3 regions of the Clostridium saccharobutylicum DSM 13864 genome follow, and region 3 is predicted to be linked to each of the others. Evidence: riboswitches for the same ligand, from Rfam matches in the RefSeq annotation. Region 3 holds a riboswitch; each other region holds the start of a gene.
What was found. A riboswitch is a leader RNA that binds a small molecule or an ion and turns the genes downstream of it on or off. The one in region 3 is predicted to bind cyclic di-GMP.

Region 1 (10,827 bases), 2.3 Mb from region 3:
TAATGGTGCAGATTCTATAAGAGAACCTATTAATTTTAAATCTTGTCTACTCCACTTATGATCATTAAATACAATATTTCCGGAAGTTGGTTTGAGCATTCCGCATATCATTTTTAGCAAAGTAGATTTTCCAGCACCATTTGGACCTAGTAAACCGTAAATTGAATTTGATGGTATAGAAAGTGATATGTTACTTACTGCATATTGTTTTTTAAATGCTTTAGTAAGTTTTTCTGTGCGCAATATAAATTCATTCATTTTTAACCTCCTAAATAAATACAACTAAATCTAAATCAAATTTGCACTTTATATTGTAATCTATATTTGAATAATGTTATATTGATAATCATTACATTTATCTTTCAATTTTGTAAGAAAAAAGCCATCTATTAATAAAATGATACCTACACACTAAACACTTTTTTTCATGTGTCCAGTCTATAGGTATCATTTTAAACTTTAATCAGGAGCGATGCTCCTTTTCGGTTTAAACTAGTGAATTTCCAAATATTTAGAATTCCACATTAATTACTTAAAGATTTCTGACTTTTAAGCGCACTTAAATAGTCCTAGTCACTTTATTCCATAATTAAGCAGTAGACTTTAATTCATGAAGATGCTTCTGAATTCTTTCATTTTGTATTTTAGAATGTAATTTGTTAATGTTGTAGTCAAAATAAAGCAAAATAATCAAATATTCCGACACCTGTCACATATTCGCTTTCAACTGCAATTTGTACATTATATGATGGTTTTAATTGACCATTTTTCATGTGATCATCTTTTACATGCTTTTTCTATTTTTCTGCTTAAATAAATATTTTGAGAATAAGCATAAAATATTATTTTGAACATGATTTTAGGTTCCACTGCCGGTTTTCTTCCAATTGAAGGGTACTCCTTATATAACTTTCTGTAATCTAATCCCTCCAATACGTGGCTTAGCAAACGGACAGAATCATCTTCTGGTATTAAGTTTTCTAAATTTAATGGTAATATAAGTTGAAAATTATCATTAAACTCATTATAATTTTTAATGTATGATTTAGTTAGTTGCATAATTTAATTATACAATCAATGTGAGTTCTTCGGAATTCACATTTTTTTATATCTAAAAAATGAGTCGCTACAAAACTAAACTCTGTTAGTTTTGCAGCAGCTTCTTTATAAATAACACTTATGCTTTGAATATATATCCAAAAGTAGAAATAGGGGGCATGCTTTTGTTTCGGTGAGTTACCACATAAGTCTAAGTCTTAATTCGGATATCTATGCCAATTCAATATTAGCTTCTAATGGAGATATTCCTGTAAGCTCAACACTTCTTTTATCAGGTTGTGATATGCCAACAAACAACTTAAATTTATTGCTGTCAAGAATTCTTTCTCCTTCATCATTTACAGCCTCAAAAGATTTTCTATCTATTGTCATCAATACATTCTTAGTCTCACCTTTTTTAAGTTCAATACGCTTAAATCCTGATAAGCTATAATTATCCACTGCATATTTTGATTCAAGATCTTTTACATAACATTGAACTACTTCTTCTATATCATAATTTCCTGTATTAGTAATCTTGATGCTTACATTAACATTTTCAAAATCCTTTGAAACCTTAGATGTTGTCAAATCTGATAATTTTACTGTTGAATAAGTCAAACCATAACCAAATGGATATAAACTTTCCCCTTTCATATAACGATAAGTTCTGCCTTTCATAGAGTAATCAGTGAATTCTGGTAACTCTTCAGTAGTTTTATAGAAAGTCACAGGCAATTTCCCACTTGGTGAACATTTACCAAATAATAAATCTGATACTGCTCTACCTCCAAAGCTGCCTGGATACCATGTATTTAAAATAGAATCACATTTTTCTTCTTGTCCTTGTAATGTCAATGCACTTCCAGCTCCAAGGACAACTATAACTGGTTTACCTACTGCTAGTACATTTTCAAGTAATTCTTGTTGTTTACCTGGTAAATTTAAGTTTAACTTATCTCCAGCACCCTCACTATTACTTGCATCTCCTTGTTCACCTTCAATAGAAGAATCTAATCCTAAACAAAGAACAACAATATCACTGTGTTCTGCCACAGTTACAGCTTCAGCCATTCTATCATCTGCTTGTGCTAAATCTGATACTCTATCTTTGTATAAATGGCATCCTTCTGAATAAAATACTCTTATATTCTCTGAATCTACTGCTTCATGAATTCCGTCTAAAATTGTAATGTATTTAGATGCTGTACCAAAATAATTTCCTTTTAACATTAATTCACTATTTGCATTAGGTCCTATAACTCCAATAGATTTTAATTTAGATTTATCCAATGGAAGTAATCCATTATTCTTAAGCATTACTATAGATTTTCTTGAAGCCATTAAAGAAGCTTCATTGTGCTCCTTACAATCATTCATTTCATAAGGTATTTCGTTATATTCGCACTCTTCATCAAACATGCCTAATCTAATTCTAGTTGCCATCAATCTTTCTGTTGCTCTTGTTATATCATCATCTGTTACTAACCCTTCCTTATATGCTAACAACATTTGAAGATATACATTTCCACAATTTAAATCACAGCCATTTTTTATTGCAAGAGCAGCTGATTCAGTAGCAGTACTTGTAACATTATGATGTAAATGGAAATCTGCAATAGCCCAGCAATCAGATACTACATGACCTTTAAATTTCCATTTTCCTCTTAAAATATCTTTTAATAAAAGTTCACTTCCACAACAAGGTTCATCGTTTGTACGATTATAAGCCCCCATTACAGCTTCAACATCAGCTTCTTTTACACAAGCTTCAAAAGCTGGCAAATAAGTTTCATATAAATCCTTTTTGCTTACAACTGCATTAAATTCATGCCTTAAAGCTTCTGGCCCACTGTGTACTGCAAAATGCTTAGCACATGCTGCTATCTTTAAATATTTTCCATCTCCTTGCAATCCATTAACAAAGGCAACTCCCAATTTAGAAGTTAAGTATGGATCCTCCCCATATGTTTCATGGCCTCTTCCCCATCTAGGATCTCTAAAAATGTTTACATTCGGTGACCAATATGTTAATCCTTTATATATATCTCTATCTTCTTTTTTAGAATTTTCATTATATTTTGCACGTCCTTCAGTTGCTATAATTCCTGCAATTTCTTTTAAAAATTCATCATCAAACATAGCAGCTAGTCCAATAGCTTGTGGAAACACGGTTGCTGTACCTGCTCTTGCTACGCCATGAAGTCCTTCATTCCACCAATTATATCTTTGTATATTTAAATGTTTTATGGCCGGAGCCTTATATGTCAATTGTTCTGCTCTTTCTTGAAGTGTCATTTTAGAAACCAATTCTTTTGCTTTTTCTAATGCATATTCATGAGTTATTCTCTTATTCTTCACAATATCTACCTCCAAAATTATATTTAGGCACATTCAAATTAGACTTGTTATTTATTTTCACGTGCCTTATCTATGTCTTTCCTCTTGATTTAATAATATCCAATTTTATGTTGACTTAACAAGAAATTACTTATATAATTGTAGACAAAATTTATCCTTCTGGAGGAATATCATGCTAAAATATGAGTCTTACCACTTTGGTAAAAATAATCTTTTTTCCTACTATAACCCTCATGATCTTAATTATCCAAAGCATTTGCATCGTAGCTTTGAGTTTATATATGTTACTAATGGCAATATTGAAGTTTCTGTTAATAACAGAACTTTTAACATACCCGAAAATAGCTGTATATTAATATTACCCTATGAAGTCCATTCCATTACAACAAAAAAATATTCAGATGCAAATATTTGTGTATTTCCACCTGAATATGTAGAGACCTTTCATAATATGATTGATGGTAAAACTTTAGAAAATCCAGTATTTAATTTATCTTCAAATACTGAAGCTTTAGTTCTAGACAAAATTTTCAAAGATAATTTAAATCTTCTTCAAATGAAAGGCTGCTTATATCTTTTATGCTCAGAAATTATTGAGCATACTAAATTATTAGATAGTATAAAACCTGATTATGAATTATTACATAAAACCCTCACCTATGTCCAAGAAAATTTCACTAAGAACATCTCATTAAAAAGTATTTCCTCCGAATTCGGTTATAGCTATACTTATCTTTCTAAATATCTAAATAACATTTTAGGTACATCATTAGTTAATTTTATTAATGAAAATAGAATAAACTATGCTTTATATTTATTAAAAAATAGTCAAGCTACAATTACAGATATAGCTTATACCTGTGGCTACTCAAGCATACGTTCTTTTAATAGAAATTTTCTAAGACTCACTGGAAAAACACCTAAATCTTATAGATAAACAGACTTAAATTTATGTAATAGCTAACTGAAATTACAATTTAAAATTCTGTACCATATCAGTTAGTTTTTGAGCAAGTTCTGCCTGACTTTGTGCAGATTTTGCAACATCATTAATGGCAAAAGTTACTTCATTAACGCTATTTGTTATTTCTTCAGTGCTTGTTGCTGATTCTTCTGCTGTTGCAGATACATTCTGTATAGCCTCACTTATTTGCTCAATAACGCCATTCATTTGTTTTGACGAAGATGAAATCTCTTCTGTAATGTTATTCATAAATTCTGCATCTTTTTCATATTGAGTGCCTGTGCTCTGAAGAAATTCATAGCTTGGTTTTACATTATTCTCAATAAACTTAAGTACATCTTGTCCGCTTTGTGAAAGCTGCCCAACTGCTGCTTGTACCTCTCCAACCATGCTTTGAATATCTAAAACAGCTTGTGAAGCTTGCTCAGAAAGCTTTCTTACTTCATCTGCAACTACTGCAAATCCTCTTCCTTGTTCACCAGCTCTTGCTGCCTCTATTGCAGCATTTAAAGCTAATAAATTTGTCTGCTGTGCTATACTACCAATAGAATCTGCCATGATTTTAACATCTTCTACAACTTTAACTTTTTCAATTGCTTTTAAAATATTTGAGCGATTCTGGTCATATATAACTGTACCTTCTTCTATATTTTTTGAAGCTTTAACTTTTATATCAACAGCACGCTCTTTTATCTCATTTACAGATACTTCCGAATCATTTGCTCTATTTGCAAGTTCATTTGTACTAGCACTTATTTCTTCCGTTGATGCACTTACTTCCTCAGTCGTAGCACTTAAATCTTGAACTCCCTTAGATATTTGTTCTACTGATTGATTTACTACTTCCATTTTAGATGAAACCTCTTCAACAGTTGCAGACAATTCTTCACTAGTTGCACTCATATCACTAGCACCATTCATTATTTCACTTATTAAAATTTTAATATTTTCCTTAGATTTATTTAATGCTTTAGCAACATTTCCTATTTCATCCTTTGAATCAATATTAATTGTTGCTGTAAGATTTCCCTCACCCATAGCTTCCGAAAATTCTAAAATATCTTTTAATCTTTTTGAAATTACAATAGATATAACAGTTCCCAAAATAATTGCTGCTATGATAGCTATTGCTATAATACTAATAGAGATAATTGTACTACTTTTAAAAATCGCATTGCTGCTATTATAATCATCAGCAGCCATTTTTGTAGCTAAATCTATTTCTTTATTTAATACAGCAAACATATCCACTCTAATTTTAGAAGCTTCAGGCAAAATAAAGTTAGCCCCATCATAATCTGAAATTTTCACTTTATCTATAATTTGATTATAAGAAGTTCTGTAATCAACTATTAGTTTTTCAAACTGAGCAAACTGTTTCTCATCAATTGTAGTAGTAATTGTAGTTTTATACTCTTCAGCTAACTTCTTATCTTCTTCTTCTAGTTTGTTAATATCATCAATATAACTAGAAATTTTACTGCTATTTTTAGGATCTAAAATATTCAAAACATCTGCTCTAACCGTCATAAGATTTGTTTTAATCATATTTAGATCCTTTACGCCTATTAAATCCATATTATATAAGTTTGAAACATTTGAATTAATCTTTTTCATATTTGATATGCCTACGAAACCAACACTTCCAATAAATATTACCATTATTATAAAAGCTATCAATAGCTTATATAACATTTTTAAGTTGTTAAAAATTCTCATTATATTTCCTCCACTAATTTCCATAAATTATGTTATTTATACTTTTATTAAAAATATCGTTTATTCCTTTTTCAAACCAGCAAATAACAATTTCCCATATATTCCCAATCCCTTCTCCTCTTCTCTTTATAAAAAAATATAGACCAATAGCTAGCTTATAAACTAATTATTGGCCGGTTGCACTACTAACTCCAAATTCTCAAAGTGCCCAGATAAAGAGAATTTTTCACAGTTTCCGCTTTTTATTATTTTTTCAATATTATAAAACATTCAAACTTCACATAACAAAATTGACTGCAATCCGTTATATATTAGAGCTTGTGCAGTTTTAAATACTTTTGCTCTTTTTATTTATTGAAACGTTACAAACATTATTAATATAATTGTGTTAATGGTAACCTCTTGACATTAGTTAAAATTCCCGTATAGTAATTTCAGCTACTCAATATATTATAAAAAGACAAAATTTATTATACCTTTCTTTAATTCAAAATTTAATGAAAAAAATCAACATTTTACCCAGAAAAAATTCAGTTTTAAAAAAATAAAAGCAATGTATTGCTTGAAATATACATTGCTTTTATTTAATTTATAAGAAAAAAATCAATTTTAAGAATAAATTAATCTATAAATTTATAGTTAATCTCATAACCGCTTTCACTTTTTCCTTATTTTTTTAATTTTCTATACGCTGTTGGTGACATACCTGAATACTTCTTAAATAGCCTGCTGAAATACTCCGGATCCATGTAACCCAGTTTATCTGCTATTTCATAACTTCTATCTTCAGATTCTCTAAGCATCTTTTTAGCTCGTTCCATTTTAACTTTTGTCATATAATCTAAAAGTGACATACCCGTCTTTTTCTTGAAAATTTCGCATAGATAATTCTTATTCATATCCATATAACTTGCAATTGTAGATAATGTAACTTCATTTTCTACATTATTCAAAATAAAAATGCTTACTTTATTTATTAAAACACCATAACTTTTTCCTAAATATAAATACATTATTTGTGCTTCTAAATTTTTAATACATGAAATGTATATATCACGTAATTGTTCTAAAGAAGCTACATCATGCAGATTTAAACTCTTAATGTAACTTGCATCAGCAAATTTTATAAACCAAATCATATTATTATTTATCGCTTCCAATACTTCTTCGAAAAACTCTATAATTATATGATGCATTCTTATCTTATCAAAATCACCCAAAACTAGTTTATCAAAAATAGAATAAGCCAAATTTTCTACCGTTCTGCCATTTTCAATCAATTCTAATATTTGTGTAACATCTAATGAATGGTTATATACTTTTAGTTTTTTCTCTTCCTTTTTTTCACTGATGAATAATTTAGCTCTCTCAAGTAACTTGTTAATATCATCTGCATTTACTGGTTTAATAAGATAATCAAAAGCACCTAATACCAATCCTTTTCTAGCATATTCAAATTCGCTATAGCCACTAAAAAGGACTACACAAAGTGCCAGCTTTTTTTTCATTACCTCCTCAAGTAATTCTACTCCGTCTACTATAGGCATACGGATATCAGTTATAATTAAGTCAACTGAATTAGTTTGAAGCTTTTGTATAGCCTCATATCCATTTCTAGCTTCATCTGTAATTTCAAATCCTGAGACTTCGCCCCATATTTTCAGTCTCTTCAATTGTAATCTTGCTATTTCCATATCATCAACTATCATTACCTTGTACATTTAATCACATTCCTCAATAGGTAGAGTAAAATAAACTTTAGTACCTTTATTTAACTTGCTCTCTATCCAAGTCCTTCCTCCATGTTTTTGGATTATTTTACGTACGATGGCTAATCCAATTCCACTCCCATCATATTCTTCTTTATTATGAAGCCTTTGAAACATAGTAAAAAGCTTCTTAGAGTATTTCATATCAAAGCCAGTTCCATTATCTTCTATATAGAAAATTTGTTCATTATAATTTTGTAAACAACCTACACTAATAATTGCAATATCCTTGTTTTTTGTAAATTTTACAGCATTGCTAAGTATATTATAAACTACCTGCCTTATGAGAGTTTGATCTGCATTTACAGTTGGTATTGCTGTTTCTATACTAAATTTAATATTTCTTTCCACACAGATTGTCTTTAATTCATTAAATACATTTATTAACATTTCCTTTATATCTACTTTTTCCTTTTTAATACTTTCTTTAGAAGTAATTGAATATTGCAGCACTCTGTCTATGAGTTTTATCATATCGCTGCTCACATTAACAATATTAGTTATCATATTTACAGCTTCTTTTTCAAGAGTTTCTTCGTAATCCTCAAGAATTATCCTACTATATCCTTCAATTGCCCTTAAAGGTGATTTCAAATCATGTGAAACTGTATAAGTGAAAGCTTCTAGTTCTTTTAAAGTACTTCTAAGATCCATAGTACGTTTTTCTACAAGCTGTTCCAGTTCTTTGTTAATCCTTATAATCTCCAGTTCGGCTTTTTTTCTTTTAGTAATATCCTTAGAAAATACAGCCGTTCCGCAGATTTGCCCATCGTGATATATAGGACTAAAGAATACTTCAATATATCTATTATCATTATTAGTATAATATTCGAAACTATATCTTCCCCTACTCATTGCATTGTCATAAAAAGATTTCCATTCATGTGCAACTTCATCTGGTATAAGTTCCAATATGCTTTGCCCCTTCTCAATCTCAACATCATAGCTTCGTTTCATATACTCTTTTAATGATGAATTAAAATTTAAAATGCGATAATTCCTATCTACTGAATATATCCCATCATCAGTACTTTCAAAAACTGCTTCTAGACGTTCTGCCATTTCTCTCTGATTTACCTCTAACTGCTTTAAATCAGAGATGTCATGAAACATTATACCTATCTGTTTGTCATTAAGTTTAAAAACATTTAATAATAAATATCGATTAAATCTTTGTGTGAAAGCCTCATATTTCAATGGAATATCAGTGTTTAATATATTATGAAGCTTCTTCAGAGTTGATTTATTTCCATCAAAGGATTTTATATATGTATTACCAATAACATCAGAAACCTTTAAACCTAGATGTTTCCCAATTGCTTGATTTGCTTTGGTTGCTATTGCATCTACAAGTTCACCATTTTCATCGTATATAAACTCACTTACTATCATTCCCTCAAGCATTTTATTGAAAATAATCTTATATTCTTCTTGTATCTCAGTTTCCTTTCTTTTAGCTTCTACATAATCAGTCACATCTCTTCCAATACTAATAATCTTTCTTAATCCATCGTCTGTATTAACTAATCTAAAATTTACTAGTAAGATACATTTCGTACCATCCTTCTTTCTCCCCTCAAGCTCTATGTTTTCAATATTTGTTTCTTCTAACAAACGCTTTAATATTTGTTTTCTAAGCTTAAGTTCTGTATAGATTATTCCTATATTTTTCCCTATAACTTCATGCTGCTCGTATCCTAAAATTTTTTTCACAGAAGGAGACATTTCAACTATTGTTCCATTAATTAACGTCTCACTATAAATGTTCACTATATTTTCAAAAATATCATTATATTTTCTCTCGCTTTGTCTAGCAAGTTCCTCTGCCTTCTGTTTTTTCTCAAGGTAACGGATAGTAGCGCTTCCTGTAACCATACAAAACATTATAAGAATAATAAAATGTATTACATCTCTTGCATCAACAATTTGACATAATTCAAATGGATTATCTCTCAAATATAATAAATATTCTACAAATACTGAAAGAAAACAAAATATTATACAGATAGTCAACGTCCTTGCTAAAATAGTCCCATTATACCTTGATTTACTTTCTACATTAAATAAAAATAATCTTTTCACATTTGGTAATAATAGTAACGTATCGCATCCAGTAAGGATAAAAAAATCTTGAATTATTCTTTTTATAAAAAATATATAAAGGTCACCTATATTAACAGTAGTAATAGCCTCATTATACCAAGAATGCTGATTGTAATTTATTGACAGCGGAAATAAAAAAAAGTACAATATTAAGTTTATTAACAAACAAAATATCTCAATAAAATAAATATTATAGAGATACATTTTAGATTGTTTTCTTTTCTCTGCTCCATATCCATGTAATATAAACCAAACAATGATGATTAAAAAACTAACAAAACAACCCCAGCCTTCATTTTGCCAAAGATAAAAAGAATGAAATGCACTTAATCCAATAACTGAACTTAAAATCCCATATTTTACTCCCCATGCTTGGGTGACAAGCATAGGAAAAATCAAACTCCAAAGAAAATCTAAATTAAATTGATCCACTTTTAATCTTAATGCAAAAAATGTTCCAATAAAGCCTATAAAACCTAAGCTAACTGAAATTAATGTTTTATACAAAACCTGAGATAATACCTCTTGCCTTGAATTTATTTTCTTTCTTAGATTCTTTATCATAGAACACCCCAAATTAAATTCATATATACTTATATACTATTTATCGCTGATTATTTTAAATCTTTGCTTATAAAATATAAATCTCTAAATTATATTTTAATACATTTCAATTTTTATTCAATACTGTAAAATTGTAATTTTGATTTAATTTGTCATAATATGTAGATATTGAAGTTTAATCATACTTCTTTATATCTTTATAGATATCCAAACTATAAATCATACTTATGTGGTGAATAACCGAAATTGCATACTTTTTTGTTCCACAGGACCATGAAATTTTCACTGAAAGGTTCTAAGTACAAGGTT
Region 2 (10,827 bases), 1.6 Mb from region 3:
TTTAGTTATATTACAAAGCTTATGTAAGAAAATAAAGGAGTAGTTTCTTAATTTTAAACTACTCCTTTTCTTAATACACCAATCACAGACTTATATTAATTAATATTTTCCAAAGTCATTATCGCTTAATATAATTTTAGTTTTTGTAATTGCTGGTTCTCTATATTCCTCATTAATATGAGATGTTTGATACTTCTTTTTTTCAGCCATTTCGTCAAGCATTTTTAACACTTCTGGATTAAGTTCATTTAAGGTATTATATGATTTTACACTTTGTTTTAATTTAAAATTACTAACCATTTCTCTAAGAAGTTCAGCTTGACTTGATAATTCTTCACTTGCTGCAGCACCTTCTTCTGAAGTAGCTGAATTACTTTGAACAACCTGCGACACTTCAACAATGCCTTGATTTATTTGTCCAAGAGCTGTAGACTGTTCAGTTGAAGCAATAGCAATATCACTTATAAGGTTTGCTACATTTTCAACAGCATTTACTATTTCATTAAGAGCATTAGCCGTATCTATTGCAATCTTTGTCCCACCCTCAGACTTATTTATTGAATTCTCAATCATGTAAGTTGTTTCCTTTGCGGCATTTGCTGAACGTGCAGCAAGATTTCTTACTTCTTCAGCTACAACTGCAAATCCCTTACCATGATGTCCTGCTCTTGCAGCCTCAACAGCAGCATTAAGTGCAAGTATGTTGGTTTGAAATGCAATATCATCAATTACTTTAATAACCTTTGAAATATTGCTTGCAGCATCATTTATCGCTTCCATAGCTTTAAGCATTTCTTTCATCTGATTATTACCTTGAATAGCATTTAATTTAGCAACTTCAGTCAGTTCATTTGCTTTATTAGCGTTTTGAGCATTTAAGTGTGTTTGAGAAGATATTTCTTCAACAGATGCAGTCAATTCCTCAATTGAACTTGCCTGTTCTGTTGCTCCCTGTGAAAGTGCTATACTTGAATAAGATATCTGTTTTGAACCAGATGCTACTTGTTCTGCCGCACTTCTAATATTACTTAGGACCTCATTATTCTTCTCAATCATTCTTCTAAATGATTCTGCAAGACTGCCTATTTCATCTTTGGTGTCCGTTTCAACATCAACGCTCATATCACCTAAAGCAATTTTATTGGCAACCTCCACCATTTTATTTATAGGTCTGCCTATAATTCGAGCTATGACTATCCCAAGAACAATTGCTATAATCACTCCAAAAGTTAGTACAACAATCATTGTAATAGTTGCTCTGCTTGCTGAAGCTGAATTATTATCTGAAGCATTTTTTGCTAAATTTATTTTTAGACTTGTCAAGTTACTAATAGTAGTGTCTAAATTATCTGCTATTCCTGATATATCTGTATATAAAATTTCTGTTGCTTGCTGCTCCTGATTTGTTGTTATAAAATTTATCGCCTTATCTCTATATTGTTTAAATGAACTTAATAATTTTTTTAAGTCATTTAGATTTTTAATTACCTCAGAATCTTTCGAATTACTTTCTAAATGTTGCATACTAGTATCAATTTCATCATCTAAGGCTTTAAATCTGTTTATATTCTCTTGTATTTTACTTAAATCTTTTACGATTAATAAGTCTTTTAATATTCCTCTCTCTATTCGATAGTTATTTACTATATCTATCAAATCTGGCATTGTAGCAGTATGACGCTCATATAACTCAGTATCAAGATTGTTAATTTTGTTAATATTCACAATACCTACTACACCTACAACTCCTGCAATAAAGGCTACAGTAACAAAGCCTAAGATTAACTTTGTTGCAATTTTTAAATCATAAAACCATTTCATTATTATTTCCCCCTACCGATTATTACTAACTTGTTAATAAAATAAGCAGGCAATAAAGATATTGCCTGCCATAAAATAAACTACTAATATTTTTGGCAACCTGACTATCATGGCAACAACTATTGCTTTAGACTCATGGCTTTGCGTCTCCATCTTTCAATGAATTTGCTATTTACAATATTTGATTTACTTAATATTTTTTTAGATATAGCGATAATATATAATAAAGTTTAAATTTATACTTAAATCACAATTATAATATCATATTTCAAAAGTCGAATCAACAATTTTCATGGTGAATTATGAATATCATAGTAAATAATTCAAAAACACAGAACAAAATATACAATTATATTCCTTATTTCCCTAAAATATTTAAAAATACTTATAAAAAAACTCCATTAAAATTTAGAAAAACAAAATAATTGAGAAAATAATATTATTACATGTGATAAATATGAATTTAATTCATTATCCTGTAGCTTGATTTCTATATGATGTGTCTATCCAAAATGAAATTAGACTCACATACGGTTCCTACATTTTATAAGGTTATTTTTAAGATAAGCGGATAATTATGCGCACTAGTGTACATACTAATTTTGTATAAATACTATGTAAGGAGGTATTTTCATGGCAAAGGATAGTCAACCAGATAATAAAGTAGCAAGAATGGAAAAATGTAATTATCAAATACCAATAACTGAAGAAGGCCATAATCATAATCCCAATGCAAAACATAAGTCTGTAGAACAACAAGGTGTTTCAAGTCAACACTTCAATAGATTTGGTAATTAAAACACATAAAAAAATAATAGACCAATATGATATGAAATATACAAATAAAATGGTCCCTATGTCAAGGACATTTTGAAAAAGGCTAGGCAGCTAAAAGCTGGTCCCGATATTGAACAGGGGCCAGCTTTTTAAGTCCCCATTGGTATCTGTAATTATTATAGTAATCCATATAATTATTAATTGTTGATTCTAATTCGTAAAATGTTGTACAAATTTTTAAGTCTATTTCATCTTTCATATGTCCAAAAAATGATTCCTGCGGGGCGTTGTCCCAACAGTTTCCGCGTCTAGACATGGATTGTCCAATTTTATATTTCTTAAGAAGTTTTTGAAATCTAGGACTAGTGTAATGAACGCCTTGATCTGAATGAATAAAAACATCTTTATCAAGTAATTTTTTATGATTCCTCATCAGCTTTTTAACAGTTTCAGTAGCTATATCTAATGTAAGACTTTCTGAAAGATGATACGAGAGAATTTCATTTGTAGAAGCATCTTTAATAGTAGATAAATAGGCTCTATTAGATGCTCCATATGTTAAATAAGCTATATCAGTTAATAATACCTTACCGACCAAACCTTGTTTGAATTCCCTGTTCAAAGTATTAGGTAGAACTGTATGTTCTTTAGTAGCTTTCATCATTCTACGATAAGGGTTTGCCTTTCTAATTGGACACACAATATTATATTTTCTCATAATTCTTTGTATACACTTTCGATTTATTACTCTATTAAATTCATGTTCTAAAACCATTTTTATAGAGCGTGATCCTTTCTTGTAGCCTCTATGATTAAATGCTTTAAGAATTATATGCTTTAATTCTAAATCCTTTTCATCTTTAGAATTACGCTTATTACTTGAATTTAAATAATTATAATATCCTGATCTAGAGACTTCAGCTATTTTGCATAAATGAGAAATTATATTTTTATAACTGTATTTTGAAATTATACTCTGTATGATCTTGAATATTGATGTTGAACTTAATTTATTATTTTTCACCTGCCTTTCTTGCAGCTCGATTTTTTTTAATAGTTCTGCCTCCGCTTTCCAATAAGCAATTTCAGCATCTTTTTTAGCTATTATTTCATTCACGGTTAGTTCACGTTTTAGTGGACGACCACTATTTAATTTTCGAGAATCTCTCAATCCAAGCGCTCCTGATTCATTATAAATATTACGCCATCTTTTACTTGCGCACCAAATTCTATTATTTCCAATAACATCTGTATCAAATCCTGCATCCTGAAAAATATAAATAGGTAGTTTACCTTTGCTACGCTCAGCGATAAAAAGTATTTTAAATTCATCTGTATACGTGATTGCTTTATTTGTGACGTTTTTTATATATTTATTCTTTGATAACAATTCAATTTCTTTATTAGTAAATAGTTTTTTACTCATTAGTTCACATCCTGACTGAATTTATACTTGATTTTATTGTACAAAAAAAGAACCTATAAAAATAGTCTTTTTTAAGTGTCTATTTCATAGGTTCCATTTTAAAAAACATACTGGTCTATTATTTTCTTATAGAAAACCTTATTAAATATTAATTTTTATTTATTTGCTCTCACTAGTTTTTTTGTTATTTAATCTGAAAAAAGTTAACGCAGCTCCCACCAAACTTATTATTGCCGCAGCTATATATACAGTTTTCATACCATATATGAAAGCATCATTTCTTCCTGTTACATAATCTGTAACACGATATCCAATTTTAGAACTCATCATACTATATAAAAGTGTTGTAGCTAAAGCTATACCACATACCATTCCTAAGTTTCTTACAAGTGCATTTACACTTCCTGCAATTCCAAGCTTATCCTTTGGTACTGTTGACATTATCAAAGAATTATTAGGCGATTGAAATAATCCCATACCAATAGACATGATTCCAATAAATATTATTGTAATTAATAAACTTGAATCTACATTTAAAGTGGCCATTAATATTAATCCTAAACTTATAAGTACTAAACCTATAAATGTTAAAACTTCTGAACCAATTTTATCTGATAAACTTCCACTAAGAGGTGCCACTACAGTTAAAAGCAAAGGATAAACCATAAGTATTAATCCAGTATGCTGTGGAGTATAATTCATTACATCCTGAAGATAAAATGGCAAAATAATATTGTTGCAGAATATTGCTATAAATGTTACAAATGCACAAAATATACTTAAAGAAAATAACTTATTACTAAATATTTGCAATTGTAATAGTGGATCTTCTTTTTTCTTCTCCACAAAAATAAATGCTATGAATGAAATGATTGCAACAACAAAACTTGTTAAAATCATTGGATTTGTAAAACCAATGTTTAATCCTTCATCTAAAGCTCCAAAAAGTGGAACTATAGCAAATATAAATAATACAGCACCTAGAATATCCAACTTTCCTTTTGCATTTTTATTACCTTTAGGTAATAATTTAATGGCATAAAACAATGCTATTATACCAATAGGCACATTTATTAAAAATATATATTCCCAGCTGGCTGCACCTACTATAATTCCTCCAAGACCTGGTCCTACTAAAGAACCTAATGCTACAGACGTTCCTAAAAATCCGAGCGCTTTTCCTCTTTCATTTTTAGGAAATGTTTCTGTAATAATCCCTTGATTATTAGCCATAGTTCCAGCAGCGCCTATGGCTTGTACTACTCTTGCCAAAATTAATACTGTAAACGAACTTGTTATTCCACATAGCAAAGATCCAAGTGTAAATAAACCCAATCCGAAAGTAAACATCTTGGATTTTCCAAACATATCTCCAAGTCTTCCAAAAATTAATACTGTCCCGGCAATAACTATTAAATAACTTGTTGCAACTAATTGAATACTAGATGTTGATACATTTAAAGCAATAGCCATTTTAGGTAATGCTACATTTACAATACTGCCATCTAATGCTGACATAACTGTAAACATTAAAACTATAATCAATATAGACCATCTACTTCTATCATTTTCTTTTTGCATTTCTTTTTCCATTTAAATTCCTCCTTTTACTCATTATCCTTTAACCTTTGAGTTTTATTCAAGATCTTCCTTAAGGACTTTGCAGTAATAAGCATCTCTTCTTCTGTTAAATCTTCTGTTAGCAAATCTAAAACTGTCTTAATCTCTTTACGAATTTCAGGTATAAGTTCTTTGGCTTTTGCTGTTAAATATAAATTATAGGCTCTGCTATCTTTCTCATCTTGTTTCTTATATACAAAGTCTAAGTCTATAAGTTTTGTAATTGTTCTTGCTGACATTGATTTATCATTGCCTACTTCTTTACTTAATTTATTTTGGCTGATGCCTTCATTTTTTTCTAAGTTAAATATGTACGGAATTGAACCGCTGCTTAATTCAAATTTCTTTAAAATTCTATCTAAAAAAATTTGTGTATTTCTAAAAATTTTACTATTGAACATTATAAAATTAGTAGTTTCTCTTTCCACAGCTTTTACCTCCTGTAAATTTAATTGACTAGTCAACAATATTATATTGTTTTATTGTTGACTAGTCAACTTTTTCTTCTATAATAGTTTAATCAAACATAAGTATAATATAAATAAAGCTGAGCTTTTTCCAATATAAAAAACTCAGCTTTAAATAAAACATTATATTTAATTTTCAATAGAATGTTAATTGTTGTTTTTCAATACTTCCAATGCTGCAATATTTAATAAACTCCAAGGCTTGTTGAAATGTGGTTGGAAAAAGAAATCTGTCATTGCAAGCTCTTCAACTGTCATATTATTTTGAATTACTACAGATAATGTGTTCATAAACTGAGTAAAATCTAAATTTGAAATTATTTGACCACCTAATACTCTTCTTGTATCTTTATCAAATACTAATTTTAAACTTGCCTCTTCATAAGTAGGCATAAATTCTGGCCTGTAATTATCTTTAACAACAACTGCTCCTACATTAAAATTAGTTGTATTTTTAGCAACTTCTTCAGTAAGTCCTGTAGATGCTATAGATTTTTCATATATCTTGATTCCAGAAGTACCTTGAGTTCCCATATATTTTAGTTTAGGTTCAATTATATTTTGAGCAATTAAAGTTCCCATCCTAACTGCATTAGTAGCTAATGGTATATATCTATTGTCATTAGCTGGATTATATTTAACAATACAACAATCTCCTCCAGCAAAAACATCTTCTTTGCTTGTTCTCATGTATTCATCTATTAATATAGCGCCATTTTCTAATGTTTCTAACTTATCTTTTACAAGAGAAGTACTAGGCTTAAATCCAATACATAATACAACTAAATCTGCATCATATTCTTTATTTTCAGTTACTACATGAGTTACTTTACTATCTTCACCTTTAAATAATTTAACTTTTTCTCCCAAAACTAAATTAATTCCATGATCTTTGAATTCTGCTTCTGCAATATCAGTAAATTCTTTATCTAAATACTTAGACATTATTCTCTCTTCTGCATCTATTAATGTGACATTTTTACCTTTTGTTTTAAAAGCTTCTGCAAGTTCCACTCCAATATATCCAGCACCAATAACAACTATATTTTTTGCATTATTTGTTCTAGATTCTATTTCTTTTGCATGATGATAATTTTTACATAAAAGTATATTCTCTAAATCTCCACCTTCAAATTTAGGTACTATTGGCCATGAACCCAAAGTTAGAACTAATTTATCATAATTATCTTCAAAAATACTATCATCTTCTAAATCTTTAACTTTAACTATTTTATTATTAAAATCAATATCTAACACATCATGCTTCATTTTAGTTGTAACGCCAATAGAATTTAACTTCTCTGGTGAATTATAAAATAACTTTTCTGTTTCAGTAACTACTCCGCCTACACTTAGGGCTATTCCACAAGATAAAAATGATATATTATCATTTCTTTCATAAACTACTACTTCACTTTCTGGATAAAGCTCCTTTAAATTAACAACAGCAGCTGTTCCTGCATGAGTACATCCTATTACTATAACTTTCAATGTTAATCCCTCCTAATTTATATATAAATAATCCTTTTTATTTAATAATCATTATCCACAGCTTTATTATACATTCTTATTCAAAATAAATCAAAACATTTTTTTAATAAGCAAATTCAAAAAATATTATTAGTTTAATAGTAAAAATCAAGTAATTAAAACATAAATCTATATTCTATATCGAATAATATGATTAACTAATAAAATACTTAATATAATTATTAGAAATATAAGTTTAAATTATACTCTATAAATTTTATATATTTATAGAGATTAACGGTGTAACTTATATCTGCATAGTTAATTTTAAATCAACTTTTTGTATAGACAATAAAATAGAGGATATATAATACATAGTCATATAAATTTTTGATTAAAACTTTGACTACGATTAAATATCCTCATATATGTTGCATTTAAATATTTATTAAGTTAATTATACATTTTCTACTGCTGCAGAAATTAGCACCAAATCATCATATCATGCAGACTGAGGACATGGTTGTTTTAAGTCATAAGAGGTTTAATTTCTTGTATATCTTTATAGAATTTAAGCATCAAACCAGCGGTAGTAGCCTGAGCCATTGTTAAAATTTCCGAAGTAATTTTATAAAACCTGACTTGCTTATTTTCTACACTAGAATATTTTGTGTATATTTTTATGGCTTCTTTACTATTAAAATCAATGTAATTCTCTAATGAATTAAAATATATTCCCCCTTCTTTGATTTTGAATTCATTATAATGTTTATGGGCTCTAATCACCCAATTTTCATAACTTTTATGATCATTTAATAACTTAACATTAGCATGTTGAGGAACTGTCAAGTCTTGAATCAAATGACAAGAAGCACCTAAATAGAACATTGAATTTTTAATATCACCATGTAAATACTCATTTAACGCCTTAGTATAATAAGATATACATTCTTTTTTTGCATCATTACTACCATATAATCCTTTATTAGTATTTGGATTATAAAAATGATTACTGCTTTTTAAATCCTGATCAGCCCAAACTACTCCAGCCTCTATATCACTTATATATGATTTCATAATTTTATAAGCTTCTGTATTTCCATCATTTCCAAGCACCGTTAAAGATTGAATATTTATAAATTTATGAACTATACACTCGGTTTTCATAATTCGCTTCTTCACAGGATTTATAGTTTGTAGTATTTTTTTAAATACATATGAATAAAACTTTTCTAAAACATTCATAATCATCATTCCTAAAAGTATATTTATAGTCTAAATTATTATAAACATATTTTTAATTATTATTCATGTAACACGAGAAATAATTATACTCCATAATAAAAATAATATATTAACTTTTACTCCATGCTCCACTTGAATTTATGTAATAACCATCTATATTTGTATTGGAAGCCATTTTTCCATCACCATAATAGAAGTAATACCAAGCTCCATCTATTTTCTGCCATCCTTTTTTCATCATTCCAGTAACGCCACTATCGCTGCTAGTATTAAAATAATACCAATAACCATTAATCTTTTGCCAGCCTGTTTGCATAATTCCAATATTGCTTGTATTACTCTCATCCAAATAGTAATATGCATCCCCTCCAAGATTTATAAATCCCGTTGCCATCTGGCCATTTCCATAAAAATAATACCATTTTCCATTATCATAAAGCCATCCTGTTTTCGTGTTTCCATCTTCACCTAAGTAGGACCAGCAGCCAGTACTTTCATCCTTCAGCCACATATTTCTTGTTTGGATTTTTGATGAACTATCATTATACACACGTACATAATCAACATACATTTTAGCAGGAAACTCAGTTGAAGAATCAGGATTTTCAGGCCAATTTCCCCCTACAGCCATATTTAAAAGTATAAAGAATGGTTTATGATATGAATTAGTGCCATTAACACTATTTGTAATATCGTATTCTGCATACTTAGTATCGTCTACAAACCATTTAATAGAATTTGGACTCCATTCAACGGAATAATTATGATATTTAGTAACATCAATTTTTATTTGACCACCATAAGACTTATATTGTTCTCCATCATGTGCATTCCAATGAGCAGTACCATAAATATCATCAGCAAAATTTACATGTTCCATAATATCAATTTCGCCACATTCAGGCCAACCAACTGACGCCATATTTGAACCCAACATCCAGAATGCTGGCCAAAGACCTTGACCTTCAGGAAGCTTAATTCTTGCTTCGATTTTTCCGTAGAGGAAGTTTTGCAATCCTTCAGATTTTAGACGTGCTGAAGTATACTGACTACCCTTGTACGATTCTTTTCGTGCTTCTATTATAAGATTGCCATCTTCAACTCGTGCATTTTCAGGTCTATCAGTATAATATTCAAGTTCATTATTTCCCCATCCATGTCCATCAATGTCATAAGTCCAATTTGATGGATTAATCTTATCTCCGTTGAATTCATCACTCCACATAAGCTTCCAGTTATCTGTTGTAGTTTCAGCATGTGCTTTTAAAGAAGCTAAACTTATATTACCTACTAAAATTAAATTAGTTATAATTGCAGTTTTTACTGCTAATCGCAAAATTAATTTACTTGATTTCATGTTATCCCCCTATCTATCTCTAGTTCAAATTCACTTTTAAACTAAATATGTATATATTATATCATTAACTTACAGCTAATTAATACACAACAATATTTTACCACATATTGCTCAATTCTATTTTTCATTTATTTTCTCACTTGCAGAGCTGTTCATTGAACACTATACTATATTAAGTAGCATATTCTTTATTATGTTCTAATGCGCATTCCTTCATGTGCCTTAGAAAAATTCATGAAATGAGAGGTTTATATATGAGAAAAAAAGACATATTGGAATTAAAAAGACGATTAAAAAAGGATGAATGTACATTTACCAAAATGTGTGGTTGCTATGTAAATGGAGAAAAGAATATTATTTTAAATCTTAAGTATATATTATATCATTAACTTACAGCTAATTAATACACAACAATATTTTACCACATATTGCTCAATTCTATTTTTCATTTATTTTCTCACTTGCAGAGCTGTTCATTGAACACTATACTATATTAAGTAGCATATTCTTTATTATGTTCTAATGCGCATTCCTTCATGTGCCTTAGAAAAATTCATGAAATGAGAGGTTTATATATGAGAAAAAAAGACATATTGGAATTAAAAAGACGATTAAAAAAGGATGAATGTACATTTACCAAAATG
Region 3 (10,827 bases):
CTACTGCTAATGCATTTATTATTCCTACTTTTTTACCACTAGTAGTTATAAGAATTTTATTATCTTTATAACTATCCATTACCTCTTCTAAAATTTTCTCTTCTTCATAAGCAATATCTCTTATATCTTGCTTATCTATATTTTTTTTACCTGCTATCCTTGCATTATTATTTGATAGATATAGCAATTTATTTATATAATAATCATCAACAGATACTTTGTTTCGTTCCCCTACAACTCTAGCTAAATATTTTATTATTTCTTCATATGCATCATCAGTTACATTTAATAAATTATCTTTATTTATTTTATTCTTAACCATCCCTATGATAGCATTTCTTACAATTTCATTGTATTTTATATCACTATCTGCATCAATTCTTAATGGAAATATTCTCTTGAAATCCTCATCTTTATCATATAATATCTCAAAACTTTCGTAATCTCCTATTAATATAACTTTTAACTTAATTTGAATAGGCTGTGGTTTTAATCCAGTAATCGATAGCACATCCAAATAACTTCTTGTGTAACTATAATCTACTTGTCCATGAATTAACGCTTTCTTCAAATAATAATAACTTGATGGACTATTTATTAGCGATGATAATCGCACTATTAAACAGCCTTCATTGGCTTTTACTAAACTTCCAGCAGTAATTAATGATATATCTGTAGTATATCCGCCATTATTGTTCCTGTATTCAATATTTCCTATTAAATTACCAATAGTTGGATCATCCTCATAAATCACTTTTGGATGATGCAGCTCTGAATTATCAACAATTACATTCACTACGTACTTCGAGAAAATTTTCTGTATATCCTCTTCATCATCTTCTAAATTTATTGTATAACATTCTATTATTTCATCTTCTAAATAATCAAATGTTTCTATTAAATATCTATATACACTGTCGTCGGATATGAATTCTAGTAAAAGATCATCTTTGTATTTTTGCATAGAATCTTTTATATAAATTCTATACAAATCTTTAAGTTTTTCAATTGATTTTAATTCAATATCCTTTAATTTCTCTAAAATAGCCTCTGCTTCTTTTTTTAAATTTGATGCTTGTTTTTCAATGCTTTCTTGCGTATCATTTTCTAATTCATCATACTCATCTTGAGTCATCTCAATGCCTTCATCCTTTAAAGGAATAAATACAAATCCACCACTAGTTGATTTAACATCAAAATTTTTAGATTTAGCCATAGCCATCAATGCAGATATATAACTATTTCTTTTTTCATTTATTTCTTCTAGTATATTCTCTTTTTCATCATCTGAAGAACTACTATAAAAATCAACTATACACTTAAGATATTTTTCTTTAATATCTTCAATCATATCTTTTAACAAGGTACCTTTACCATTTTGCAAAAATAAAACTATTGGTTTTATTTTTTCTTGAGATGTTACATAGCAAATATCCTTAGGAGCCGGATAATTTTCATATATACCATCAATATATTTTTGTAAAAATTCTAATTTTTCTTTTGAAAATGAATCTACATAATATATATTGTACCCATCTTTATCAATAGTTAAAGCTTTCTTTATTTTATTTAATGTAGTCATAACTTCCGGTATTCTATTGATACTACTCTGTTTTATTGCATCCTTACATGATGCACAAAAAATAATTTCATTTGGAGTTAACTCTTTCTTCATACCTTATCCCACTTTGAATTTACTATTCTCTATTTTAGTTGCATTTCCAAAGTAGTCTCCTCCTTAAATTAATAGTATATAATATTAATATTCTTTAAATACTAAAATAGGTATAGTTTTTTCAAATAAACTTTAAATAGTTATTTTGCCAGTGTTGTAAAATATTAAAGTTTCGTAATGCTAACCGAAATTAGCCACATATTTGTTCCATAGTACTAAGAAAATTTCGCTGGCAATATCTAAATGTTAGGTTGTACTACTTCAGTTTGCTCCAAATATAAAATTTAGACAAACTAAAGTAGTACAACCTAACATTAAAATATTTCAACAGCTTATTTTCAATGCCTACTCCACAAATATGTGGCCAATTTCTCTGTTTATGAGACTTTATGTTAAAATAAGTATAGAATGATTCCACAATACAAATCAAATTTATACAAAAAATCGAGTACAATATATATAATTTAATCTTTAATATCTAATAGACCTTGGTTTAAACCATTTTGCAAAATTGCTTAATTTAGTATCCAAGTCAAGTTAGTTAAATATGTTTGATTGTAATACCAAATATTTCAGTTTATGCATGTTCTCTTATTATAACTTTAAAATAAAATTTTATTTATCACATACTCCTTGGCATGAGATAAATTTAGATTGGGTATCTATATGCAAGATACTCAAAGTTATTGCAATACAAAGAAAGAGAATACATATATGTGAAGCATACATTGAAAAATAAGCTGTTGGCATATCTTAATGGAGAGTTGTTCCATTTTTAGATTGTCCCAATCTTGCATTGGGAGCACTCTGAAATGGATGCAGCTTTCCATTTAGATATGCCCAGCGAAATTCTTCTAGTATGCGAAACATATATGTATTCTCTTTCGGTTAATTTTTGCCAAACCCTGGGCATTTTACAACATCTATTGACATGATTAAATTTACATTTCTTTACTCAATAATTTCTCCTGCTGTTGAAATAGTTACTACTTGCCATGGAATCATTTTATCACTTGATCTTAATGCATTTGTTACTGCATTTACTATTCCACCACAGCATGGTACTTCCATTCTAACTACTGTAATATTTTTTATATTATTTATTTTAAAAATTTCTGAAAGCTTTTCTGAATAATCAACTTCGTCAAGTTTTGGACATCCTATTAATGTGATTCTATTTCTAATAAACTCATTATGAAAATTTGCATATGCATAAGCTGTACAATCAGCTGCTATAAGTAGACTACAATTATTAAAAAATCCTGCCTTAGGAGATACAAGTTTAATCTGTACTGGCCATTGACTTAATTGTGATGACATGGCACTAATATCTTCATCTTTTTTAATGTTTATTTTATTACGCGTTATCATTTTTGCTTGAGCTCCTGGGCATCCAAATGATATTTTTTGATTTTTATCTGTATTTTCTTGTTTTACTTTTCTTTCTTCAATATTTCTCTTTACTGCTTCTTCATCATATGGTGCTGCTTCACGTTCTTCAAATGTAATAGCACCAGCTGCACATGAAGGTAGGCAATCACCAAGTCCATCACAATAATCATCACGTAATAACTTAGCTTTTCCATTTATTATTCTAATAGCACCTTCATGACAAGCACTTGCACAAAGTCCACACCCATTACATTTTTCTTCATCTATTTTAATAACTCTTCTTATCATAAAATTCACCATCCTAATATAATTTTATATATTTGATTTATTGTCTTTAGTATACTTTAATTTAAATATATTCTCTGTTTCATTTGAAACAAACAATTGCATTTTACTAATAAAAAAAAATCTCTTGCTAGCTAAAAAACTTGCAAGAGATTTTAATAAAACATCTGAATTATAAATTAATCTTATCGTTTTTGATTTTATATAATTCATAAACTTCTTTAAAACGAATTCTATATAATTTTAAAACTTTACTTAATTCTTATCTCTAATTATCATCAGAAATCTTAAATTTAGTTACTAATTCATTAAGTCTGTCTGAAAGTTTTGATAATTGAGTAGCAGTATTTCCAATTTCATCCATGGCAACAGATTGTTCTTCCGCAGATGCAGATACTTCTTCAGTTGCAGATGCCGTCTGCTCTGAAATAAATGATGCTTCTTTCATTTCTGTAACAGTACTTTCTGCTGTTTCAATCATTACTTCTGTAGCAGAAGATACATCACGAACAACATTAAAAATATTACTGATAGCTTTTTCAATATCTTCAAAATGCGTTTCAGCTTGTAATGCTGTCTCCATACCACTTGTAATTTCCTTAGAACCAGTATTCATACTATCAGTTATACATTGAATCTGTTGTTGTATGCCATTAATAAGATTAGATATTTGACTAGCTGCAACAGATGACTGTTCTGCAAGCTTTCTTACCTCATCAGCAACAACAGCAAAACCACGACCTTGTTCTCCTGCACGAGCTGCTTCAATAGCTGCATTAAGTGCAAGTAAATTAGTTTGATCTGCAATACTAGTAATAACCTCAACAATTTTACCAATCTCAGATGATTTTGCAAGTAATATTTTACTTTCATTTAAATTATCATTATTGTTTTCAACAATTATTTTCATGCTGTTTACTGCTTTATCTACAGCTTCAAAAGCTACAGCACTTATATTATGCGATTCCTCAGCCTTTTCAAGCATATAATTACATTTACTTGTAACATTCTCACTTGTCTCTTTCATCTCAACAGTCTTATCTGTAGATAAAGCGACTTGTCTTGCTTGTTGAGTAGTGTTTTCTGCAACAACTTGTATAGCTTTAGAAACTTCAGTTGTCACCACACTAGAATCTTTACAGGAAGCTGCAAGATCACTTGAAAGATTATTAACCTTTTGAGACTCCGTGTTTATATCCGTTAATATACTTCTCAGTGCTTGTACTGTATTATTAAATGCTGTGGCAAGGCTTCCAATTTCATCTTGCGATTCAACCTCTATAGAACCACTTAAATCTCCAGTAGATACATTATTAGCAAAATTACTAAGACGAGTTAATGGTTTAACAAGTTTACTTGCTCCTAAGTATATAGCTAATGATAAAACAATTGTAATTCCTAATGCTATTATTAACATAATTATTATTAACTTATTAGATGCAGCAAAAAGTTCATTTTCATAAACTACATTAACTACAGTCCAATCAGCTATTGGAGCCTTAGCGTAAAATGCAATTTTCCTATCGTTTCCTTCACCAAAGCGGAATATTCCAGGATTACCACTCGCAATAAGTTCACTTAATTTTGTAAGCTCAGGATCATTAACTGTAGTAATCTTTTCTTTCATTGCCCAATCTTTGTTTGGATGAACAATAAAAGTACCATCCTTTGCTAATAACATTCCATATCCCTTTTGTCCATACTTCTCATTTTCTACTATCTTTTGTATAGCTTCTATTTTTAAACTCGCACCGGCACCACCTACAACATTACCATTCTCATCCTTTTGCCATGCAAGCATTAGTACCATATTAGCTGAATATGCGTCAGAATATGCTGGTTTTAATATAACATCATAAGGAACACCACCATTTTGAGAAAACCTTTCTGATGCTTCTGCTACTGCTGCCTTTGCCCAAGGAGAAGTTTTACATTGTCCATCTTTTACATTAACATATCGTGCTGTAAGCTTAGTTAAACTATCAGCATTATTCCATTGATCTTTAGGTAATGAATTTACAATATGTAAAGCTGCATATTGATCTGGATATGTATCTTTAATAAATTGCCATCTAGATAGATTTAGTTCATCTATCAATTTTGTAGATTCATCATCTTTGCTTAAGTCCAGACTAGGATTACTTTCTAAAATACGTTTCATCATAGGATTTTGAGCTGTTTCACGTACTTCCCCAAGTCTTCCTGTCAACCAAGTATTGATGTGATCTGTAGCTTCAGTCGTTCTCATTGACATTGAATCCATTATTTCTTTTTCGATTATCTTGTTAAATTTAACATATGCAATTCCTGTTAGTGACAATAAGCCAACTATAACTAATGGTAAAACTAACAACATAAACTTAGATTTAAAAGACATTTTCATATTTTCTAATCCCCTTATAAATATTAAAAATTTTACTTGTATATATTTTATTTTTGAAATTCGTTATTATAAAACCATATATGATTTAATTCTTCTTCATTCTTATCTAAATTTTTTCTTCCTCTTATAACCTTTGCAGGCACACCTCCCACTAAAGCATTATCCTCTACATTTTTATCTAGTAGAGAACACGCAGCTACTATTGATTGCTTTCCAATTGTAACTCCTGGCAATATAGTTGAATTCGAATATATTTTAGCATAATCCTTTACAATTACAGGAGCATAAGTCCTTAATTCATGATCATCTTCAGTATGTGAATGAGTAAATATTGTTACCCCCTCAGTTATTACAATTGAATCCCCTAATATTACGCCTCCCTTTGAATCTAAAAATACCCCCCTATTCAGAAACACGTCATCTCCTATTTCAATGTTATCTGGAACATTAAAACGAACATTTTCCTCCGCCACAAAATTCTTTCCACATGATTTAAATAATTTGTTTGCTAATATCCTTCTAAATGGAATAGAAAAATTAGCTGCAAGGCACATCGGAGATTTATCCAATGCATCCCATAAAAAATGCAAATATCTCTTTTCTTGTGAAAAACCTATTTCTTGATTTTTAGGCAAATAATCTCCATACAATTTAAGTTCATCCAATATTTCAATCGGAAAAGAACATTTTAAAGTATTTAAGATTTTAATAACACCCTCTTTAGTTATCCCATTATTAACAATGCATTCCACTTCGTTCAGTAAATTATTTATTTTATTCATATGTTAGTTTGATTATTAAAATCGTAATAAAAATAATCAATCCTCCTCTCAATACAAAATCATTAACTATACGATTTTATTGGCTATTAAGCACAGTATAATACCAAAAATAATCTCTTATACCTATGTGCAATTATTGTATATTTTAAATTAAAAGGTGCCTATTATATATAGACACCAAAGTTAAAACAAATATAAAATTCATGAATTTAACTATATTTTGGCAACCTGACAATCATAGAAAATAAAATTTTCCTTAGACTCATAGCTTTGTGGCCCTACTTTTCAGTAAGTGTACTATTATCATTATAAAGTTTTAATCTTCTAATAAACATTATTACACTTTTTGTGGCAAATTTCAATATAATAAATTAGATTTTTCCAATAATATTGTTATTTTTACTTAATTATATATTTTTTACATATTAGGATAATTACAATTTTTATAGAACTCAATAAATATTAAAAAAAGCAGTTGATATTATATGAACTGCCCCCTGTCAAGTAGACAGATGAAAAAATAAAAAAATTATGAAGCTAAGGTCTGATTTCGATATTCAATTGGAGTCAGACCTTTTAAATTTTTCTGTAACCTCTTTGTATTATAAAATACTATGTAATCATCAATCGCTTGTCTTAATTCTTCATAAGTATAAAATTTTTGCAAATAATACATCTCGCATTTGAGAGTTCCCCAAAAACCTTCCATTGGTCCGTTGTCGATACACCTACTGACACGTGACATGCTTTGAGTTGCATTAATCTTATCAAGTTTAGCCTTGAAAGTTCTATTAGTATATTGAAATCCCCTATCACTATGAAAAAGTGGCTTTGCAGTCGGATTAGCAATTACTGCTAAGTCAAGTGTATCAAAAACAAGTTGATTGTTATTTGAGTGACCGACCACATAAGAAATAATGCTTTTATCAGATAAATCAAATATTGCACTGAGGTAAGCCTTTTGACCATTAAGTATCTTAAACTCAGTAACATCTGTTAACCATTTTTCATTTGGTTTCTTTGCATAGAATTCTCTATTTAATTTGTTTTCTGCCGTTATTTGTGGAGTACTTTGTAGATAAGACTTTCTCTTTTTTCTTATAACTGATTTCATGTTAATAGACTTCATTAATCTATAAATTCGTTTATGATTATACTGTTTATTAAGAAGTCGATTTATATTCATTGTTATCCGACGGTATCCATAGATACCATGTACATCTTCATAAAGCTTAACAATTTCTTTTAGTATTATTGAATTCTCTTTATCTAATTCAGTCTCTGAACGGTTAATCCATTTGTAGTAAGATGATCGTGCAATACTAGCTAAATTGCATAAATCAGCTATTGGATAGCCATTTTCCTCATGTAATTCTTTTATAGAAATATATTTATATTCTTGGATGATTCTAGTGCTTATCGCCTTCTTTCTACTTCCTTCAATTTTTTTAAGAAATCATTCTCCATCTTTAAACGTCTATTTTCTGCTTCAATAAGTTTTAGTTGTGCTGATAATTTATCAGACTCAGTAAGCTCCTCAGGCTCTTTACGCTTACCGCGACGGTCCATTAACTCTTCATATCCATTAGATTTATATTTTCTTACCCATGTATAAACTTGTTGATAAGAAACCTTAAATTTATCAGCAGTGGCTTGATAATCATCATTATTCGAAATGCAGAATGCAACAATCTCAATTCTTTCTTCATAAGTGGTTTTTCTTCCATTAGTCATAATTCTATCCCCTTGCTTATTGTGAGATTTAAATATCTTATGACTATTATACTTCTTAATCCATTGTTGGAGACTATAAATTGATGGAATTTCATATTTAGTGCATATATTTTCCAATGAACCGTTGCCATCAAGATAATCATGAATTGCCATATATTTGATTTCTTCTGAATAAATTTTATTTTTATGAGTAACAACTAATCCGTTTTCACCATTCATATTATACTTACGAATCCAATTCCTAAATGATTGATTATGGATGCTAAAATCAGAACATATTTGTGCAGCACTTTTTTCACCTGATAGGTAAGATTTAATAGCTCTTAGCTTTTCTTCAATAGAAACTTTTTCTTTTCTGCCCATAAAAAACACCCCCTTTATAGAAACAGTTTTATTATTTTAACTGTCTACTATAAAGGGAGCATATCAATATTCCAACTACTTTTATCATTAATTATTATTCAACTTAAAAAAGACCAAAACTTTTTTGTAGCCATTTAAAAATTTCACTTACAAAATTATTCAATTAATTTACCAACGTACCATTTGAATCTAATGCATAACAATCAATTGTTGTATCTTTTGCCATTATCCCTGAATCATATAAGTAATACCATTTGTCGTTTAAATTAATCCAGCCCGTTTGCATTGTCCCTGATGTATTTAAATAATACCAATTACCATCTATACATTGCCAACCAGTTTTCATAATACCACTTTGATTAAAATAGTACCATTTATCAAATTTGTTTAACCATCCAGTTTTCATTATTCCATCATCTTGTAAATAATACGTGTTTCCATTGCTCCTATCAGTAAACCATGAATCTTTTAATGGCGTTCCTGTTTCATCATTATACATCCACTGATTGTTATTCTTAACCCATTGACTACATTTTCCTGATATATTTTTTAATATTACGTCTTTATCGTCAGATGTATTTGTTTCAGTTCCTCTTACTATATTTAATATATATGTCCTCTGTTCATCATTATCTGGATTCTTAACCTCTATCCTTATTGCATTTTTTCCTCTAAACAATGATATATTTTTAGTATAATTATAATTATCATTGCTTACTTCTGTACCATCAATTGTTACTACATAATTTTCATTTTCTGGTTTTGCTTCAATTGTTATTTCTTGCAAATTATCTTTAACTGATAAATTGTAAATATTTTGACTTGTTAGAGAATCTACATTATCACTTCCAACATTCAATGATTTTAGAAAAACATTTCCCTTATGTAAATCTTCAACTTGATCTGAAGTTGAAGATTTGGAATTTGATTGCTCTGCATCTCCTCTTGTTACATTAAGTGTATATGTTTTTTCACTATCATCTTCACTATTTTTAACTTTTACAGTTATAGTGTTTTGTCCATTTTCTAACTTTATTTTTCTTTTGTAGTTATCGTCCTCATCAACTTCTGTCCCATTAATTATAACATTATAAGAATCTTCTTGTGGTGTTGCAGTAACTCCAAGTTCATCAACAGATGAATCTACATTAACATCGTAAGAATATTGTGTCGAAGAAAAATCAATATTTCCATCACTTAATTCAACCGATGATAAATGAACATCATTTATCTCCTCATCTAAATCTGCAGAACTCGAACTACTGCCTCTAGTTATATTTAAAGTATAAATTTTTGTTCTACTTCCATTTATAACTTTTATCTTAATTGTATTTTCACCTTTATCTAATTTTACATCTGTTTTATATTCACTGCCTTCAGTAACTGTTTCTCCATCAATCGTTACTGTAGTATAATCTGTATTTGCCGGTACTGCTTTAATTGTTACATATTCAACTGAAGATTTTACATGTACATCATATGATGTTGTGGTTCTGCTAAAACTAATACTACCATCACTTAAAGAAATTTTACTCAAAAGATCACTATTATCTGTTGAAGCATACACTTTCTCATTAGTTAAATTCAAATATTTAACAGGTTCAACTACCGAGAATACGCCTATAGCAAGTGTTAAAACTACTACATGCTTAATACTTTTATTCATAAAATATCCATCCTTTTTAATTATCCATACTTTACTATTCATATCTCAACGCTTCAATTGGATCAAGTTTTGCTGCCTTCTTAGCTGGATAATATCCAAAGAATACACCAATAAACATTGAAAATGTGAAACTTATCAAAATTACCACTGGCGATATTGCTGCTGCATATCCCATTGCTTTTGAACCCATTGTACCAATTATCACACCTAGCAGTATTCCAAGAATACCGCCTATTGAACATATTATAATTGATTCGACTATAAATTGCATTTGTATGTGAGTACTCTTGGCTCCAAGTGCTTTTCTAGTTCCTATTTCTCTTGTTCTTTCAGTAACAGAGACAAGCATTATATTCATTACTCCAATTCCACCAACTAAAAGTGATATTCCGGCAATTGCAGATATGGCAATTGATATTGTACTCATCATTGATGTTCTCGATTCAAGCATACTTTCCATATTACTTGCCACTGCTTCAAACTTTTCATTTTTTTCATACAACTTAGATAAATAACTTGTAACTTCTGTTGTAAATGATTGAACATC

Region 1: another riboswitch for cyclic di-GMP. It lies ahead of CLSA_RS17650 (methyl-accepting chemotaxis protein); the one in region 3 lies ahead of CLSA_RS05165 (acyltransferase).
Region 2: another riboswitch for cyclic di-GMP. It lies ahead of CLSA_RS11705 (methyl-accepting chemotaxis protein); the one in region 3 lies ahead of CLSA_RS05165 (acyltransferase).

Annotation. Positions count from the first base shown of each region.
Region 1 is NC_022571.1:4,017,588-4,028,414, forward strand. Features, by position in the region: gene CLSA_RS17625 (lantibiotic protection ABC transporter ATP-binding protein) at 1-258, opposite strand, end outside; partial or broken gene CLSA_RS17635 (transposase) at 781-1,059, opposite strand; gene CLSA_RS17640 (glycoside hydrolase family 3 C-terminal domain-containing protein) at 1,270-3,432, opposite strand; gene CLSA_RS17645 (AraC family transcriptional regulator) at 3,572-4,336, shown strand; gene CLSA_RS17650 (methyl-accepting chemotaxis protein) at 4,370-6,082, opposite strand; cyclic di-GMP riboswitch class II at 6,245-6,328, opposite strand; gene CLSA_RS17655 (response regulator transcription factor) at 6,751-7,803, opposite strand; gene CLSA_RS22250 (PAS domain-containing sensor histidine kinase) at 7,804-10,518, opposite strand.
Region 2 is NC_022571.1:2,735,075-2,745,901, forward strand. Features, by position in the region: gene CLSA_RS11705 (methyl-accepting chemotaxis protein) at 100-1,821, opposite strand; cyclic di-GMP riboswitch class I at 1,913-2,001, opposite strand; gene CLSA_RS23450 (hypothetical protein) at 2,455-2,619, shown strand; gene CLSA_RS11710 (IS3 family transposase) at 2,702-4,024, opposite strand; gene CLSA_RS11715 (MFS transporter) at 4,184-5,605, opposite strand; gene CLSA_RS11720 (MarR family winged helix-turn-helix transcriptional regulator) at 5,632-6,072, opposite strand; gene CLSA_RS11725 (FAD-dependent oxidoreductase) at 6,259-7,602, opposite strand; gene CLSA_RS11730 (zinc dependent phospholipase C family protein) at 8,110-8,826, opposite strand; gene CLSA_RS11735 (glycoside hydrolase family 16 protein) at 8,936-10,183, opposite strand; partial or broken gene CLSA_RS22535 (DUF4317 family protein) at 10,438-10,554, shown strand; gene CLSA_RS11740 (DUF4317 domain-containing protein) at 10,759-10,827, shown strand, end outside.
Region 3 is NC_022571.1:1,174,268-1,185,094, reverse strand. Features, by position in the region: gene CLSA_RS05185 (AAA family ATPase) at 1-1,675, opposite strand, end outside; gene CLSA_RS05180 (ATP-binding protein) at 2,627-3,355, opposite strand; gene CLSA_RS23060 (hypothetical protein) at 3,380-3,565, opposite strand; gene CLSA_RS05170 (methyl-accepting chemotaxis protein) at 3,621-5,735, opposite strand; gene CLSA_RS05165 (acyltransferase) at 5,783-6,517, opposite strand; cyclic di-GMP riboswitch class I at 6,737-6,826, opposite strand; gene CLSA_RS05160 (IS3 family transposase) at 7,047-7,922, opposite strand; gene CLSA_RS05155 (helix-turn-helix domain-containing protein) at 7,934-8,614, opposite strand; gene CLSA_RS05150 (N-acetylmuramoyl-L-alanine amidase family protein) at 8,778-10,280, opposite strand; gene CLSA_RS05145 (ABC transporter permease) at 10,315-10,827, opposite strand, start outside.